DNA from 3 places in the Trinickia sp. HAY1-2D genome. Region 1 is predicted to be linked to each of the others. Evidence: predicted binding sites of a transcription regulator. Region 1 holds the regulator's gene; each other region holds the start of a gene.
What was found. The regulator LexA, encoded in region 1, represses DNA repair genes until DNA is damaged. The targets are predictions, from matches to a motif close to ACTGTATNNNNATACAGT.
Positions count from the first base shown of each region.

Region 2: a site for LexA is predicted at 2,202-2,219, ahead of ACR9ZC_RS06455 (DUF2471 family protein). Genes of this name have one in related genera too.
Region 3: a site for LexA is predicted at 2,194-2,211, ahead of ACR9ZC_RS06320 (CppA family protein). Genes of this name have one in related genera too.

Region 1 is NZ_JBPGWX010000002.1:2,308,695-2,313,629, forward strand. It holds gene cysW (sulfate ABC transporter permease subunit CysW) at 1-623, opposite strand, end outside; gene cysT (sulfate ABC transporter permease subunit CysT) at 620-1,513, opposite strand; gene ACR9ZC_RS17930 (sulfate ABC transporter substrate-binding protein) at 1,540-2,577, opposite strand; gene lexA (transcriptional repressor LexA) at 2,790-3,437, shown strand; gene ACR9ZC_RS17940 (hypothetical protein) at 3,461-3,808, shown strand; partial or broken gene ACR9ZC_RS17945 (DUF2939 domain-containing protein) at 3,948-4,576, shown strand; gene ACR9ZC_RS17950 (universal stress protein) at 4,601-4,935, opposite strand, start outside.
Region 2 is NZ_JBPGWX010000001.1:1,472,402-1,477,336, forward strand. It holds gene ACR9ZC_RS06440 (glycine C-acetyltransferase) at 1-601, opposite strand, end outside; gene ACR9ZC_RS06445 (helix-turn-helix domain-containing protein) at 764-1,384, shown strand; gene ACR9ZC_RS06450 (nucleotidyltransferase family protein) at 1,450-2,028, shown strand; gene ACR9ZC_RS06455 (DUF2471 family protein) at 2,242-2,616, shown strand; gene ACR9ZC_RS06460 (DNA-binding protein) at 2,738-3,946, opposite strand.
Region 3 is NZ_JBPGWX010000001.1:1,441,676-1,446,610, reverse strand. It holds gene coxB (cytochrome c oxidase subunit II) at 1-385, opposite strand, end outside; gene ACR9ZC_RS06325 (Nramp family divalent metal transporter) at 578-1,855, shown strand; gene ACR9ZC_RS06320 (CppA family protein) at 1,895-2,182, opposite strand; gene ACR9ZC_RS06315 (hypothetical protein) at 2,300-3,202, opposite strand; gene ACR9ZC_RS06310 (aldehyde dehydrogenase (NADP(+))) at 3,610-4,935, shown strand, end outside.

The sequences.
Region 1 (4,935 bases):
GCCTGCATGAGCGGAATCAGCTCGCGCGCGACGAACGGAAACGTCACGAATAGCGTCGCGAGCACGATGCCCGGCACCGCGAACACGATCTGAAGTCCGTGCCGCTCGAGCCACGGACCGAGCCAGCCTTGGGCGCCGAACAGCAGCACGTATATGACGCCCGAAATCACGGGGGACACCGAGAACGGCAGATCGATCAGCGTCGTGAGCAGTGCGCGGCCTCGAAACTCGAACTTCGCGATCGCCCACGAAGCGGCGAGCCCGAACACGAGATTGAGCGGCACGGCAATCGCGGCGACACCGAGCGTCAGCGCGATCGCCGCGCGTGCATCGGGCTCGACGAGCGACTCGAAATAAAAGCGCACACCTTTGCTGAACGCCTCGGTGAAGACGGCGGCCAACGGCACGACGAGAAACAGCGAGAGAAAAACGAGCGCGATGCCGATGAGCGTCCAGCGCGGCACCCACTGGGCCGCAGGCGCGAACCGGCGCGCCGATGCGGCCGGTCGGCGGATGCCGGCGGTCTGAGCACGCTCCCGATTTTCATGCGTATCGGCTCGTGCCCGCACGCCATCCGCTGCCGGCGAGCGAGCCGAACGGGCGGTCGCAGCAAGTTGGTTCATGTGAGCGCTCCCGAGATCGTCGTACCGCTCGTCAGAGCCGACCGGCGGCGCCCACGCGGACTCGTGCGCCGCTGCCAATGCCATTGCAGCGCGTTGATCGCGAAAAGCATCAGGAACGAAGCGACGAGCATCGCGGTGGCGAGCGCAGTGGCGCCGGCATAGTCGTACTGTTCCAGTTTGGTGATGATGATGAGCGAGGTGACTTCGGACTTCATCGGAATGTTGCCGGCGATGAAGATGACCGAACCGTATTCGCCGAGTGCGCGCGCGAACGCGAGCGCGACCCCCGTGGACCAGGCGGGCACGAGCGCGGGCAGCACGACGCGCATGAACGTCTGGGCGCGCGAGGCGCCAAGGCAGGCGGCGGCTTCTTCCTGCGCGCGCTCGAAATCGGCAAGGACCGGCTCCACTGTTCGCACGACGAACGGCAGGCCGATGAACGTCAACGCGACCAGCACGCCAAGCGGCGTAAATGCCACTTTGAGGCCGAGCGGCGCGAGCCACCGGCCGATCCATCCGTGCTCGGAGTAGACCGTCGCGAGTGCGATACCGGCCACCGCGGTCGGCAGCGCGAACGGCAGATCGACGATGGCATCGACGAACCGTTTGCCGGGAAACCGATAGCGCACGAGCACCCACGCGACGAGCAGGCCGAACGCGCCGTTGATGAGTGCCCCAACCGCCGCGGCGCCGATCGTCAAACGATACGAGGCAACAACGCGCGGCGAAGCGACAGCCGCGAAGAACGGCGCGGGTCCGAGCGTCGCCGCCTTCAAAAAGGCCATGGCGAGCGGTATGAGCACGACGAGACCCAGGTAGGTCAGCGTGAGACCGAGTGTCAGACCGAAGCCGGGCAAGGCGCCGGGTTTGCGAAAAGCGAATTTCGTCATGCTGTCGACCGATAGGCGGGCACCGCTCAATGCGGCTGATAAATCGAATCGAACACTCCACCGTCGGCAAAGTGCGTCTTTTGCGCGTTGGTCCAGCCGCCGAATGTGGCATCGACCGTGTAGAGCTTGAGCTTGGGGAACTGCGCGGTCAGATCGGCCGGCAAATTGGTGGCGCGCGGCCGATAGTAGTTGCGCGCCGCGATCCGCTGTCCTTCGTCGGTATAGAGAAACCGCAGATACGCTTCGGCGAGCTTGCGCGTGCCTCGCCGCTCGACGACGCGGTCCACGACCGCCACCGGGGGCTCCGCCAGGATGCTGGCCGACGGCACCACGATCTCGAACTTGTCCGCGCCGAATTCCTTGCGTGCGAGAAACGCCTCGTTCTCCCACGCGATCAGCACATCGCCGAGACTGCGTTGCACGAAGCTCGTCGTCGCGCCGCGCGCTCCCGAATCGAGCACGCCCGCATTGCGATAGAGCGCAGTGACGAACGCGCGGGCCTTGACGGCGTCGCCGCCCGGCCGGTTGAGCGCATAGGCCCAGGCCGCCAGGTAATTCCAGCGCGCCCCGCCCGAAGTCTTGGGGTTCGGGGTCACGATCGAAACCCCCGGTTTCACCAGATCGTCCCAATCCTTGATGTGCTTGGGGTTGCCGCTGCGCACGAGGAACACGATCGTCGACGTATAGGGCGAGGCGTTGTCCGGCAACCGCTTTTGCCAGTCCTGCGCCACGAGGCCACGGTCGGCCAGCGCCTGGATGTCGTAGGCCAGCGCGAGTGTCACGACGTCGGCCTGCAGGCCGTCGAGCACCGAGCGCGCCTGCGCACCGGAGCCGCCGTGCGACTGACGGATCGAAAGCGTCTCGCCCGTTTGGGCTTTCCATTGCGCGGCGAAAGCCTTGTCGACGTCTTGATAGAGCTCGCGCGTCGGGTCGTAGGAAACATTGAGCAGCGTCGTTTGCGCAAATGCGCTCGGCGACCCCAGGATCAGCGCCGCCGTGCCGGCGGCCATCCCCGCCAACCAGCGTCTGCGCGCGCCGGAACGCGCCGTTCCCCGTGTGCTCATGCGTTTCCCCTCTGCCTGCCGGCGTTTGTATGAAGTCGGGCCAGTCTAGACGGTCGCCCTTATGAGCGGAACGAATGGATTTTCATTTTTTTATACGAAAAGCTGCTAAAGGCGGCCCTGCGAGTTTTCGCAGCGGGGTCGCAACGTTTTGCTTGAAATCCGCTCGATACTGTATAAAAATACAGCAACCTGTTCATACATACAGTGGCCCTATGACCAAACTCACCGCACGGCAGCAGCAGGTATTCGATCTGATCCGGCAATCGATCGAGCACAGTGGTTTTCCGCCCACCCGCGCCGAAATCGCCGCGGCGCTGGGTTTCAGCTCGGCAAACTCCGCTGAAGAGCACTTGCGCGCGCTGGCGCGAAAGGGTGTCATCGAACTGGCCGCGGGTGCATCGCGCGGCATCCGGCTGCTCGGTCTGGACGATGCGCCGCGTCAGCTTTCGCTGCCGCATGCGGCGCTCATGCAATTGTCGCTGCCGCTGGTCGGACGAGTCGCAGCGGGCAGCCCCATCCTGGCGCAGGAGCATATCTCGCAGCATTACGCCTGTGACCCGGCGCTCTTTTCGAGCAAACCGGATTACCTGCTCAAGGTGCGGGGCCTGTCGATGCGCGACGCCGGCATTCTCGATGGCGACCTGCTGGCGGTGCAAAAGCGCACTGAAGCGAATGACGGTCAAATCATCGTCGCGCGTCTTGGGGACGACGTCACGGTCAAGCGCTTGAAGCGCCGCCCCGACGGTCTCGAACTGATCGCCGAGAACCCCGATTACGAAAACATCTTCGTGCACGCCGGCAGCGCGGAGTTCGCGCTCGAGGGGATTGCCGTCGGCTTGATTCGTCCCACCGAATTCTGAATTACGAACATCACGGAGACGCCATGGACCGCCTTGCCCGCCTTATTCCGTTTCGCGCCTTCGGCCGCCTGCGTCGTTTGCGCGGCCTCATTCCCTGCCCGCCGCTCGAGGCAACTCCGTTGCGCACCGCGGGGCGCGAATCGACGTTTGCGTCGTCGTCTTCCGGCCTCCAGCCGTCGACACAGCCCGCGTTTGCCCGTGTGTCACTCAACAGCGGCCTGCACGCGGAGCCGGCACGCCGCGCTCCTGTCCGGGTTTATCACGGCGCGTCGCGCGTAATCCTTGTCGGCACGATCGACGCGGTGTGCCGCATGATCGATCGGTGCATCGACGAGGAGCGCGCCGGGCTGCGCTCAGCCAGTTTGGGTTGAATGCGAGGGGACAACGCCGGGGCGCATGGGTCCCATTGCCCGCTGAAACAGGTTGTTACCGCTAGTGATGACGGCCGGGATCGTTTCGCGTCGGAAGCAGTCCATCTGAATTCCATCCGAATGAGCTGACTATCGAATGATGAACGATCAAAGGAGTCTCGGCCGCCGGCATCGGCTCGTCACCGCTGTCGCCGTCCTCATTGCCGTTATCGTCCTCGGGGTGGCCGCCTTGGCGTACGCCTCGCCGTATCTTGTGCTGGATCGGCTCAAGCGCGCGGCGGACGCTCGGAATGCCGAAATCGTCAATCGCTACGTCGACTATCCGGCGCTGCGCACGAGCCTGAAGCAGCAGGTGACCGAGATGCTGGCTCGCCGCATCGATGAGCAAAAACGGGAGCATCCGTTCGCGGCACTCGGTGCGCTGGTCGGTATGGCGCTGATTGGCCCGCTCGTTGACGCTTATGCCACGCCGGACGGCGTCGCGGCGCTATTGAACGGCTTGCCCCCCGCGGCGAACCGGGCGAAACGCCGCCGCAGCCGGGCGCACAACCCGACGAGGACTCTGCCGCGTCGGGCCAGGGGCAATCCAACGCGCCCGCGCCTGCGCCTGCTCCTACTGAACCGCCGCGAGCGAGCGCGGGATATGACGGCATCGATCAATTCGTCGTCACCTATCGGCGCGATGCGCAAAGCCGGCCCTACAGCGTGCTGCTGCGGCGCGACGGCTGGTTCTCGTGGAAGCTCTTCGCGGTCAACCTGAATCAGTAGCGTGCGCGCGCTGCCTGTCGGCGCTCAGGTTTCCGTTCCCGCGCCAGCCTTGGCGGGCGCTGCAGTCACGGGCTCTTGCTCATGCGCCGTCGACACGGCCACGAGAATGCTGCACGACACGCGATCGAGCAATAGCGTGTTACCGGCCCCCATCCACCAGCGGGACAAACCGCTCCGTGCGCGATGCCCGACCACGACGAGGTCCACTTTCAGATCGGCGGCGAGCCGGGCGATTTCATCGATCGGATGACCGAACGCGAAATGCCCCTGTGATTTGACACCCCGCTCTGTGAGCCAATCGACGCCTTCCTGCAGGATTTCCCGGGCGGCGTCCTCGAAGCGGCCGCACGCGACGTCGG
Region 2 (4,935 bases), on a different contig from region 1:
CGGCCAGGTCGCAAATCCCCGCCAGGTTAGCGATGATGCCATCCATCGAAAAGACGCCATCGGTCGCAATCAGCTTGAAGCGTGCCCCGGCCGCATCGGCTTCGCGCAACTTCGCTTCGAGGTCGGCCAGATCGTTGTTCTTGTAACGGTAACGCTTGGCTTTCGAAAGCCTCACGCCGTCGATGATGCTCGCGTGATTGAGCTCGTCGCTGATGATGGCGTCGTTCTCGTCCGTCAACGTCTCGAACAATCCACCGTTTGCGTCGAAGCAGCTCGAATAGAGAATCGAGTCTTCGGTGCCGAGAAATTCCGAAATGACATGTTCGAGCGTCTTATGCACCGTCTGCGTACCGCAAATGAACCGCACCGATGCCATCCCGAAACCGTCGTTGTCGAGCCCTTGCTTCGCCGCTGCAATCATGCGGGCATCATTCGCAAGACCGAGATAGTTGTTCGCACAGAAGTTGAGCACGTCTTCGCCGTTTGCCAGCTGAATAGCCGCGGACTGAGGACTGGCAATGACGCGCTCGGATTTGTAAAAACCGTCGGCTCGGATCTGGTCGATCGTCTTGCGCAAATGGGCAAGATAAGTTTCGCGCATCGTTGCTGCTCCTGTAAGAGTCGGTTCGAATCGCGCGCTTCCCGGATCACGGGTCGATACGCGCATGTAGCTGTTATAGTCGGTCATCGCCGATAGCGGACGATTTCAATTTTTCGAACACAAGTTCGATATATCGAACAACTTTAAGCGATCGGAAACCAAATGGCAAGCACGGGCAACCGGCGCGGCCCGCACGCGTCTTCACCCGCGGTTGGAGCAGGCGCCCCCAGCGCCGCGCCACCGCGCGTCGGTGAGCAAATTCAGCGGCTCAGAATGGATCGCAAGATGACGCTCGACGACCTGTCTCGCGCAGCGGGGGTGTCGAAGTCGATGCTGTCGGAAATCGAGCGCGACAAGGCAAACCCCACTATCGCTGTCGCATGGCGGTTGACGAACGCGCTCGGCGTCAGCCTGGACCAGCTGTTCGCCACGCACAAAGCCCCGGAGACCGTCGTCGTGGCAGGTCCACACGATATTCCGACGCTCGATGGGCACGAAGCGAAGTATCAACTGCGCGTATGGGGCCCGATCGAGTTGGCCGGTAAATTCGAATGGTATGAATTGACGTTGCAAGCTGGCGGCGCTCTCGTCTCCAATGCCCATGAACCCGGTACGCGCGAACACTTGACCGTGCTGCAAGGATCGATCGAGGTCGAGGTCGATGGCGTGGTCAAGCGCCTGAAAACCGCCGATACGGCGCGTTACGTGGCGGATGTCGATCACGCGGTGCGCAACGCAGGCAAAGGTGAAGCCAAAGCGTTGCTCGTCGTCATCCACGGATAATTTCGCAAGCGGTCTATAAAACCCGCCTTTACAAGTTGTCTCCCGACGCAGGAGGCTCTCCGCTCATGTTATCAACCGATTCCGAAGCAACCCTCATTGCCCTTGCGCGGGAGTCGTCATGGTTTTGGCCTGCACTGGTTGCGGTCCGAACCCTGAATCTCCCCTCGTGGTGCATCGGCGCGGGTGCGGTCCGGAACCTCGTGTGGGACTCGCTGCATGGACTGGATATGCCGTCGGCATTGTCTGACATCGATGTTGCGTACTTCGATAGCACCGATCTTTCTGCAGAGCGCGACGCGACATTTCAATCCATGCTAGCTGACACGCACCCCCAGTTCCCGTGGGAGGTGACCAATCAGGCCGCAGTTCATACTTGGTTCGAGGCAACATTTGGTCACACTGTGCCGCCTTTCAAGTCGCTGGAGGCCGCCGTTGCGTCGTGGCCAGAGTATGCGACTGCAGTCGGGCTGACACTGCTTCGCGACGACTCGATCGAGGTCACTGCCCCGTATGGGTTGGACGATTTGTTTGCTATGGTGGTCCGTCGGAATCCCGCGCGAGTCAGTGTCGCAACGTATCGAGAGCGAGTGGCACAGAAGCAGTATCGCAATCGTTGGCCCCGCGCGGTCATCGTTCCTTGCTAATTGCACGTATGTTGACTTACCGACCTTCGCACTGTGCGCCTCGGCCGCGAACAGTTTGCCGATCAGCACAACGGGGCGCGCGGTTAGCAGCACGACCTCCGGCGCTCATCGGAAGGGCGTCTTTATTGGTCTGAGTGCAAGTGTCCACGCGGACACCTAGCATTGGCCCAGATACTGTATATTTGTACAGGTTATCTCGATTTCAAACCGGCCATGAGAGAACAAGACCTCGCTCCAATACGCTTGCGGGCGGCAGCCCGCGACCTCGAACAAATCGTCCGCCACATTGCGGCGCGCTACATCGTCCAGGGTGTGCCGCTGACGTGGCGCCTGCTTCATGCCATCGAAGCCGAGGCGCTCGCCGATCTCGGTTTCGCAAGCCGCCACGAAGCGTTCATCCTGGATCTGTTCAAGCGCCCGGCGGACCTGGCTTATCCAGAAACAGACGACCCCGCTACGTTCGGGCGATCGAATGCGCTGCCAGCCGCGCTGGCGTTCGCGGTCGCGGCGTATGAAGAAGCACAGGAAAAACCGCCGGCCGGCGGCACGCGAAAGCAGGCGGACCGGTCACCCCACGCTCGAGGCTAGCGCGGCCAAGCGGCGCGTGCATGCCTGTGTGGCTCCTGGAAACACTCACGCAAGCCATCCCGAAAAAGCTCACCTCGAGCGTCGGGCCCCCGGCGGACTGAATCGCAGGCAAGTCGACTCGTCAGGCATGCGAAGCTGTGCCGTGCCCGCTCATGAAGCGGGTCACCGCTTCGAGCCGCGAAAGGCCGACACCCGACGAATGCTCGCACTCGGGGCACAGCAATTCGTAACCATCGTCGAGTTGACCGAGTTCCGGTTCGCCGTCCGGACACTTCGGACAACGAGCGGGCAGCAATACATGCCCATCGAGCAACGTTCCGAGCGTGGCGAAATGCGCATCGCTCAGTTGGCCGGCCAGTGCAAGCTCGCAGACCACATCGGCTAATTCCGGCGAAACCGCGGAGCGCGCACGCAGCGCATCGAGCTCGCGCGTCAAGGCGTCGATTTCGTCGGACTGCCCGCGCATCTGCGTTTCGAGGCGATCGGCCTTTCCCTTGGCGGCACTCAATTGCTGAATGAAGTCGAATTCTTTCCGGCTGGCATCGCGAATGCCGGCCTGATAGGTACTGGCCATACTGCGCAACGAATCGAGCTCGACGAGCATTGGCTTGACTCGGCGCTCGGCTTCGGCGATCGCATCTTTGATCTGAGTGGCGTAGTGCTCCGCGTTTTGCCGCATTTCCGCGTGAAGCGAATCGATGCGTTCGCGTAATTTTGCGTTAGTCGTGCGTTCGTCATCGAGCAACCGGCCGAGCTTTTCGTTGTCGGCCAGGAGCCGCGCTGCGGTGGCGGTCAATGTCTCGTGACTCGATGCGCGTTGTGTCTGCTCGCTGGCGAACTCGGCCTCGAGTTCGCGTACCCGTGCCCAAGCAGTCTGGGCGAGAGACTCGCTGCGTTGGAGCGCCTCGTTCAGCGTTTCCTGCCGAACCTCGGCATCACGCACGCGGCGTTGAGCGTCTTCGAGCGTTGCCTGCATTTCGAGGCGCTCGGTCTCCAACATTTCTTTCGCATGCGCGAGTGCCTGCGCGAAGAGCTCGCCGAGCAGTTCTCCGGCTTTGTCTTCCAGCGACGGTGGAATCGCCCCGGCGCCGACCTTGACCTTCGAAGTCTCGCGAATACGCTCCCAGAAATGATCGATGTCTTTGGGGATGTCGCTTGCGCTGCCGGTTTGCGTCAGCTCCCGCACAGCAGCCATCGAAGGACGGATGCCCAAATCGAAAAACAACCGCTTGCACGCATGGAGCGACAATTCGCGACGATGCAGCCCGCGGGCCTTCATCGATTCCAACTCTTGCCGGATGAGCTGTCGTTGCTCGTCTAGGATGGACATGGGCGCAAACTCGGTTTCAATGTGTGCGGATCATAACGGATTACGTAGCAGGCAATACGATCGGACAGAGAACTGTCGTTTTTTGGCGACCGACCCGCTGCATCGTCGCTACCAAGGCTTGTGCGGCGGGGCCGTTCAAGCAGATCCGTGAAACAAAGCGAAGGAGGTGAATCAAGTCTTTGATTGTAAAGGGATGTACCAAAGCAGCGTCGATAGAGGCCATGTTTCACGGACAGGTGTGCCCCAAGCTTGGGAAGATTGTTCCAACAATTTTCTAACGACACACGACGGTCTTTCTTGAGAGTCATAGAAGTAAACACCCTTGAACCTTATTTAAAAACGTTAACGACTCCGCAAACCCTTGCTGCTCACGGGGTTGCGCGGTGCAACGTGAGCTTTTGCGGGGGCAATCGTGAGACGTTGCGGGAGCCATGCGTGATGAGGTTCGGGAATGACCGTGAGCCGCTGCGGGATAGGTCGTGAGCGGATTCGGGAGCCGCACCGAAAACGGGCTCGCCAAAACGTGAGCCTTTACGGGATCGATCAGGCGCCTGTGTCCCGCTCTCCGTGGCCCGCAGATCCGCGAGCACCATCGAGCAGGTGAGGTTTTCCGGGAGCGCTGCGCACCTCGGTTTACGCCTCCAATCTACCCCGCTCAGAGGCCAACGTGAGCAAACACGGGAGCCATGGCCCGTCTGAGGTGAGGCTTTTCAGGAGGACATCGCACTTTGCAGGGAAGGTCCTGTGAAGGGTGAGCTTTTACGGGACCGTGCCGATGGTTTCCTGTCGGCGGCCTTCGCGCGTTGGGCTGCTCACCGGCGGTGTCTTCTATGGTGAGCCTTTTCGGGAGCTTTGCGAAACTGCTGCGCCATCTCAGAGGAGCATGCCTCCGCGCGCCCGAAGGTGAGTGTTTGCGGGAGACATTGAGGCCGGTCACCTCCGAGGACCAAGGAAGTTAGTCATTACTCTCGCAGTAAGCCGCACCGACA
Region 3 (4,935 bases), on a different contig from region 1:
GCCACCACCACTGCCACCCGGTAACCTGGACGTGCAGCGCGTGGGCGGCCGGCAGTTTCGAAAGCGCCCGATCCGTCAGTGCGTCGGCCACTGTCAGCCCGACGAGCAGCACGACGGAAACGGTGGTTGCCGCGATGACGGCCCGTCGCGGGCCGCGCTCCGGGCGGGTATTGGCCGACAGATCGGGTGCGGCCGGCGTATCGGCGCGGCGGCGCGCCAGCCCCACGAGTACGGCCAGAAGCACTGCGGCGAAGACCGCGCCTGTCACGATGAGCGTGAAGTGCCAGAGGCGCGCGATATGGGCCGCTTGCACTCCTGCAGGCGCGAGCGCATCGTGCTGTGGAGTGGCTTGTGCGAGGACGGTGATCCAACCGGCGGCGAACATGACAGACCTTCCGAACATGACAGACCGTCCGACGTGCGGTGTGGGACCGCAGCGGTTGGCATGCGAAGTGCGGGGTCGTTTCATGCGGCGGCGACAATGGGTGGGACGTCAGCCGAAGAGCACGTTCTGTTCCCGCAGGAATTCGATCGGACGCATGAACACTTACGAGACGGCGCGATGAACGAGGTGCCCATGTCAGATCGTCGGCGAGGCTTGAGCGCTCGTACGGCCAGGCAGCTTCGCGAAGTGCTCGAAGGCCGGCGCCGCGGCGCGCGCATGCTACTGCCGTTCGCCGGGCCGGCAGTAGTCGTTTCGGTCGCTTACATGGACCCCGGGAATATTGCAACGAATCTGCAGGCAGGCGCGGGATACGGATATGCGTTGCTGTGGGTCGTGCTGTTTGCGAATGTCGTCGCGATGCTGTTCCAGTCGATTTCGGCGCGCGTCGGGGTGGTGACGGGCGAGAGCCTGGCCCGCGTTTGTGCACGCGCTGCGCCCAAGCCGGTGACATTGGCGATGTGGTTCGTCGCCGAGATCGCGGCGATGGCCACCGACCTGGCGGAGTTCCTCGGGGCAGCTATCGGTTTTTCGCTGCTTGCGCATCTGCCGCTCATCGTCGGCATGGGCGTCACGGCTGTGCTGACCTGGGGGCTACTGCTGATGCAGGGGCGCGGTTTTCGTCCGCTCGAGCTTGCGATCGGTGCGCTGGTCGGCGTCATTGTGATCGCCTATCTCGCGCAATTGCTGTTCGTGCCGCTCGACTGGAGCGCAGTTGCGCGCGGAACGTTCGTGCCGACGGTCGCCGATCGTGAGGCGCTCTTCGTGGCTGTGGGTATCGTGGGCGCCACGGTGATGCCGCATGCCCTGTTTCTTCATTCGGGACTGACGGGCGAGCGCGTCGCGCCGCTCACCGATGGCGAACGGCGCACGCTGCTGCGCTATTCCAACGCGGAAGTCGTCATCGCACTCGGCGTGGCGGGGCTCGTCAACATGACGATGGTGGCCATGGCCGCGGGTGCGTTTCACTATGGATTCCCGCGGATGGCACAGATCGACGTCGCCTATCGGACGCTGATGCCGCTCTTCGGTTCGATGGCAGGCGGGCTGTTTCTGACCGCCTTGATGGCATCGGGCATATCGAGTTCGGTCGTCGGCACGATGGCGGGGCAGATGATCATGCGGGATTTTCTGGGCTTTACCGTGCCGCTCTGGTTGCGCCGGCTCGTCACGATGCTCCCGGGATTCATCGTCGTCGGAATGGGTGTGGACGCCACGCGTGCGCTCGTGCTGAGCCAGGTCGTACTGAGCATCGCCGTGCCCGTACCCATGATTGCGTTGTTGGCGGTTGCCTGCCGGCGACGGGTGATGGGCGGCTATCGACTGGGGCCGCTCGCAATGTCGCTCGCCATCGTGTTTGCCGCGGCGGTATTGCTGATGAACGGAGTGCTCGTCGCGCGCATTGTCGGGTAGTGGCGATCGCGCTCGGCGTGAACCCGACCTGCGTCGCGGCTAGCGGTGGTGGACCGCCGCGGTCGCTGGCTTCGCGCCGGCCAGAATTCGTCGGATCTGCGCCAAATGCTGCTCCGCGAGCACGCAGTCTTGCGCGGCGCGAACCGGCCGACGCGGTGCCGGCGGCCAGATCCCCAGATAGCGGCACAGTGCCGAGACAAACACGGGACGACCCGAGTGCGCCAAGTGCCGCGCCGCTTCGGTCACGCGCACGTTCCCCGCGTGGGTCATGAGCCAAGCCAGCGCCTGCCGGTCGTCGTCATTCGCAATTCGGATCAGCCGTTCCATACAGAGCCTATACTGTATAAATGAACAAGTATATATATACAGTATTTTTAGGAAGCGCGCAAATCGCTGGCCGTTGACGTCAACATGAGTGCCTGGTGTATGAGATATACGAAGCGGTCAGGCTTGCCGAGCCGCGGGGTAACCGATCGCATAGGAGGGCGGATACCCGATCGCATAACCGGGATGCCCAAAATAACCCTGCGGCTGAACGTAATGGCCCGCGTAAGGCGCGGTATGGGCGCCGTAGCCAGCGTAGTAGCTGCCCGACGGCGGCGCGTGATAAACGACGGGGTTGAACAAGCCGCTGCGCAGTCCGCTCAAGAATCCGCTCGTCAAACCCGGCAACCCGAAGCGCACCGTATGTCGACGGCCGAAATAATGAAAGCCGACGTGTGCATGCACGCGGCCGTATGCGTCCTCTCCATGACCGTATGAAAAGCCGATCGGCCGATGCGCGCCCACCACGTGCGTGCGATATTCCGGCACGCTCCAATGCGGCGAATAAACCGGGTAACCGTAGGCGGGTGCGGGTGCCACGGTTGCCGCATGAGCGCCCTGAGCGCCATGAGCCCCCGGCGTCGATTGATTCGCGTTCTGCGCAGCGGGCTTCGGCTTGTCGGCACCCGGCTTGAGCGTCGGCCGCGGCGGATTCGTGCCCGATGCCGACGCGGGCCCGCTTTCCGCCGGCCGAGAAGGTTCTCGCGCGACAAGCAGGCTTGCCGCTGCGTCCGATCGCTCTCTCGCGGTCACCGGCAGCGTACGTTGCCGTTCGAGCGCGACGCGCGAAAAATCGGCCAGCCGGCTCATGGATTGCGTGCGTCGCAGCGACCCATTGCCGTCAGCGGGACGCTCGCCGCCGGCGCTCGCGCGTTGCGTGAGCGCCCCCAGCATGGCGTCGCCGCGGCTCAACCCCGGGCGTGCCGCGCCGGCGGGGAGCCCGCCGGGGGCTTTGCCATCTTTGGTCGACGCGGGGTGGTGATCGCCGAGCTGTGCAGCGGACGATCCGATCCGTAGGGGCATGGTTCACTCCTGCCGCCCGCGCCGGTCATCGGCCGGCACGGCCGTGGATTAACGTTGATCTGCACGGCAGCGTAGTCCCTCCTCATGAGGTTTCTTGCATCCAGCGGCGAGGGCTAGCGCCACTGAGCGAAACGTTCCCGATCGATCGGGACATCCAGCGCGGCAGACCCGGCAACAGGGAAGAAAGGCGGAGGTGAGCTTTTACGGGAGCACCTGCTTCCACGTCGCTTGCGCTGACAAGGGTGAGCTTTTACGGGACTGGCAATTCGGCATCCGCCAATCCGACGTCCGTCACGAAAATCGGAAACGTGCGAAGATCGTGGGTTTCGACGTCGCGTATGCGCGTCGTGGCGACCCTGACCGGGGCAAGTCGGCCCCGGCATCCCTGAGTTGAGGAGAGATTGACGATGGAGATCACCGGACACATGCTGATCGGCGCAGAGGCAGTGCGCGGCACGGCTGGCACGCTGCGCGCGTTCGACCCCGCGCGCAACGCGGAAATCGAGCCGGCGTTCGGCGCGGGCGATGCGAACGACGTCGATCGTGCCTGCCGGCTCGCGCGTGAGGCATTCGACCCGTTTCGCCAGGCCCCGCTCGAGCAGCGCGCCCGGTTCCTGGAGGCGATCGCCGAGCAGATCATCGCGTTGGGCGATGCGCTGATCGAGCGCGCGCATATCGAATCCGCCTTGCCGAAGGCGCGGCTCGAAGGCGAACGCGGTCGCACTGTCGGCCAGTTGAAACTGTTCGCCGCGCTCGTGCGCGATGGCCGCTGGTTGGGCGCCACGCTCGACTCGGCACAACCCGAGCGCAAGCCGCTGCCGCGCTCCGACTTGCGGTTGCAGAAGATTCCAGTGGGACCGGTGGCCGTCTTCGGTGCGAGCAACTTCCCGCTGGCGTTCTCGGTGGCGGGTGGCGACACCGCGTCGGCTTTCGCCGCCGGTTGTCCCGTCGTCGTCAAGGCGCACCCGGCGCATCTGGGCACTTCCGAACTCGTTGGCCGTGCCATCGCGCAGGCGGTCAAGGAGTGCGGCTTGCCGGCCGGCGTCTTCTCGCTCGTGATCGGTGCGGGTAATGCGGTCGGCGAAGCGCTTGTCGCGCACCCCGCCATCAAGGCCGTTGGCTTCACCGGTTCGCGCGGCGGCGGTATCGCACTGATGAAGATCGCGGCGCAGCGCCGCGAGCCGATTCCGGTCTACGCCGAAATGAGCAGTATCAATCCGACGTTCGTAATGCCAGGCGTGCTCGCGTCGCGTGCAGCGGAAACGGCGAACGGTTTCGTCGAATCGCTGACGCTCGGCGTCGGTCAGTTCTGTACGAACCCCGGTCTCGTCGTCGTACTCGAAGGGCCGAATACGCAAGCGTTCATCGACGCGGCCGTGAAAGCGCTCGAAAAGAAGGGTGCACAGACGATGCTGACGGCCGGAATCGCCTCGGCGTATCGCGACGGCGTGACGCGCCGCAGTGGGGTCGAAGGCGTGAAGCGCGTTGCTGTCGGCGCGGCCAGCGATGCGCCGAATTCGGCACTGCCGGCGCTGTTCGCGACGACGCAATCGCAGTTCCTGCAACAACCGCCGCTCGAAGATGAAATCTTCGGTCCGACGTCGCTGATCGTGACTTGTCGTGACATCGACGAAATGGTCGAACTCGCGGAACATCTCGAAGGCCAACTGACGGCCACGTTGCACCTCGAGCGCGACGACCACGAGCTTGCGCGCAAACTGCTGCCGGTTCTC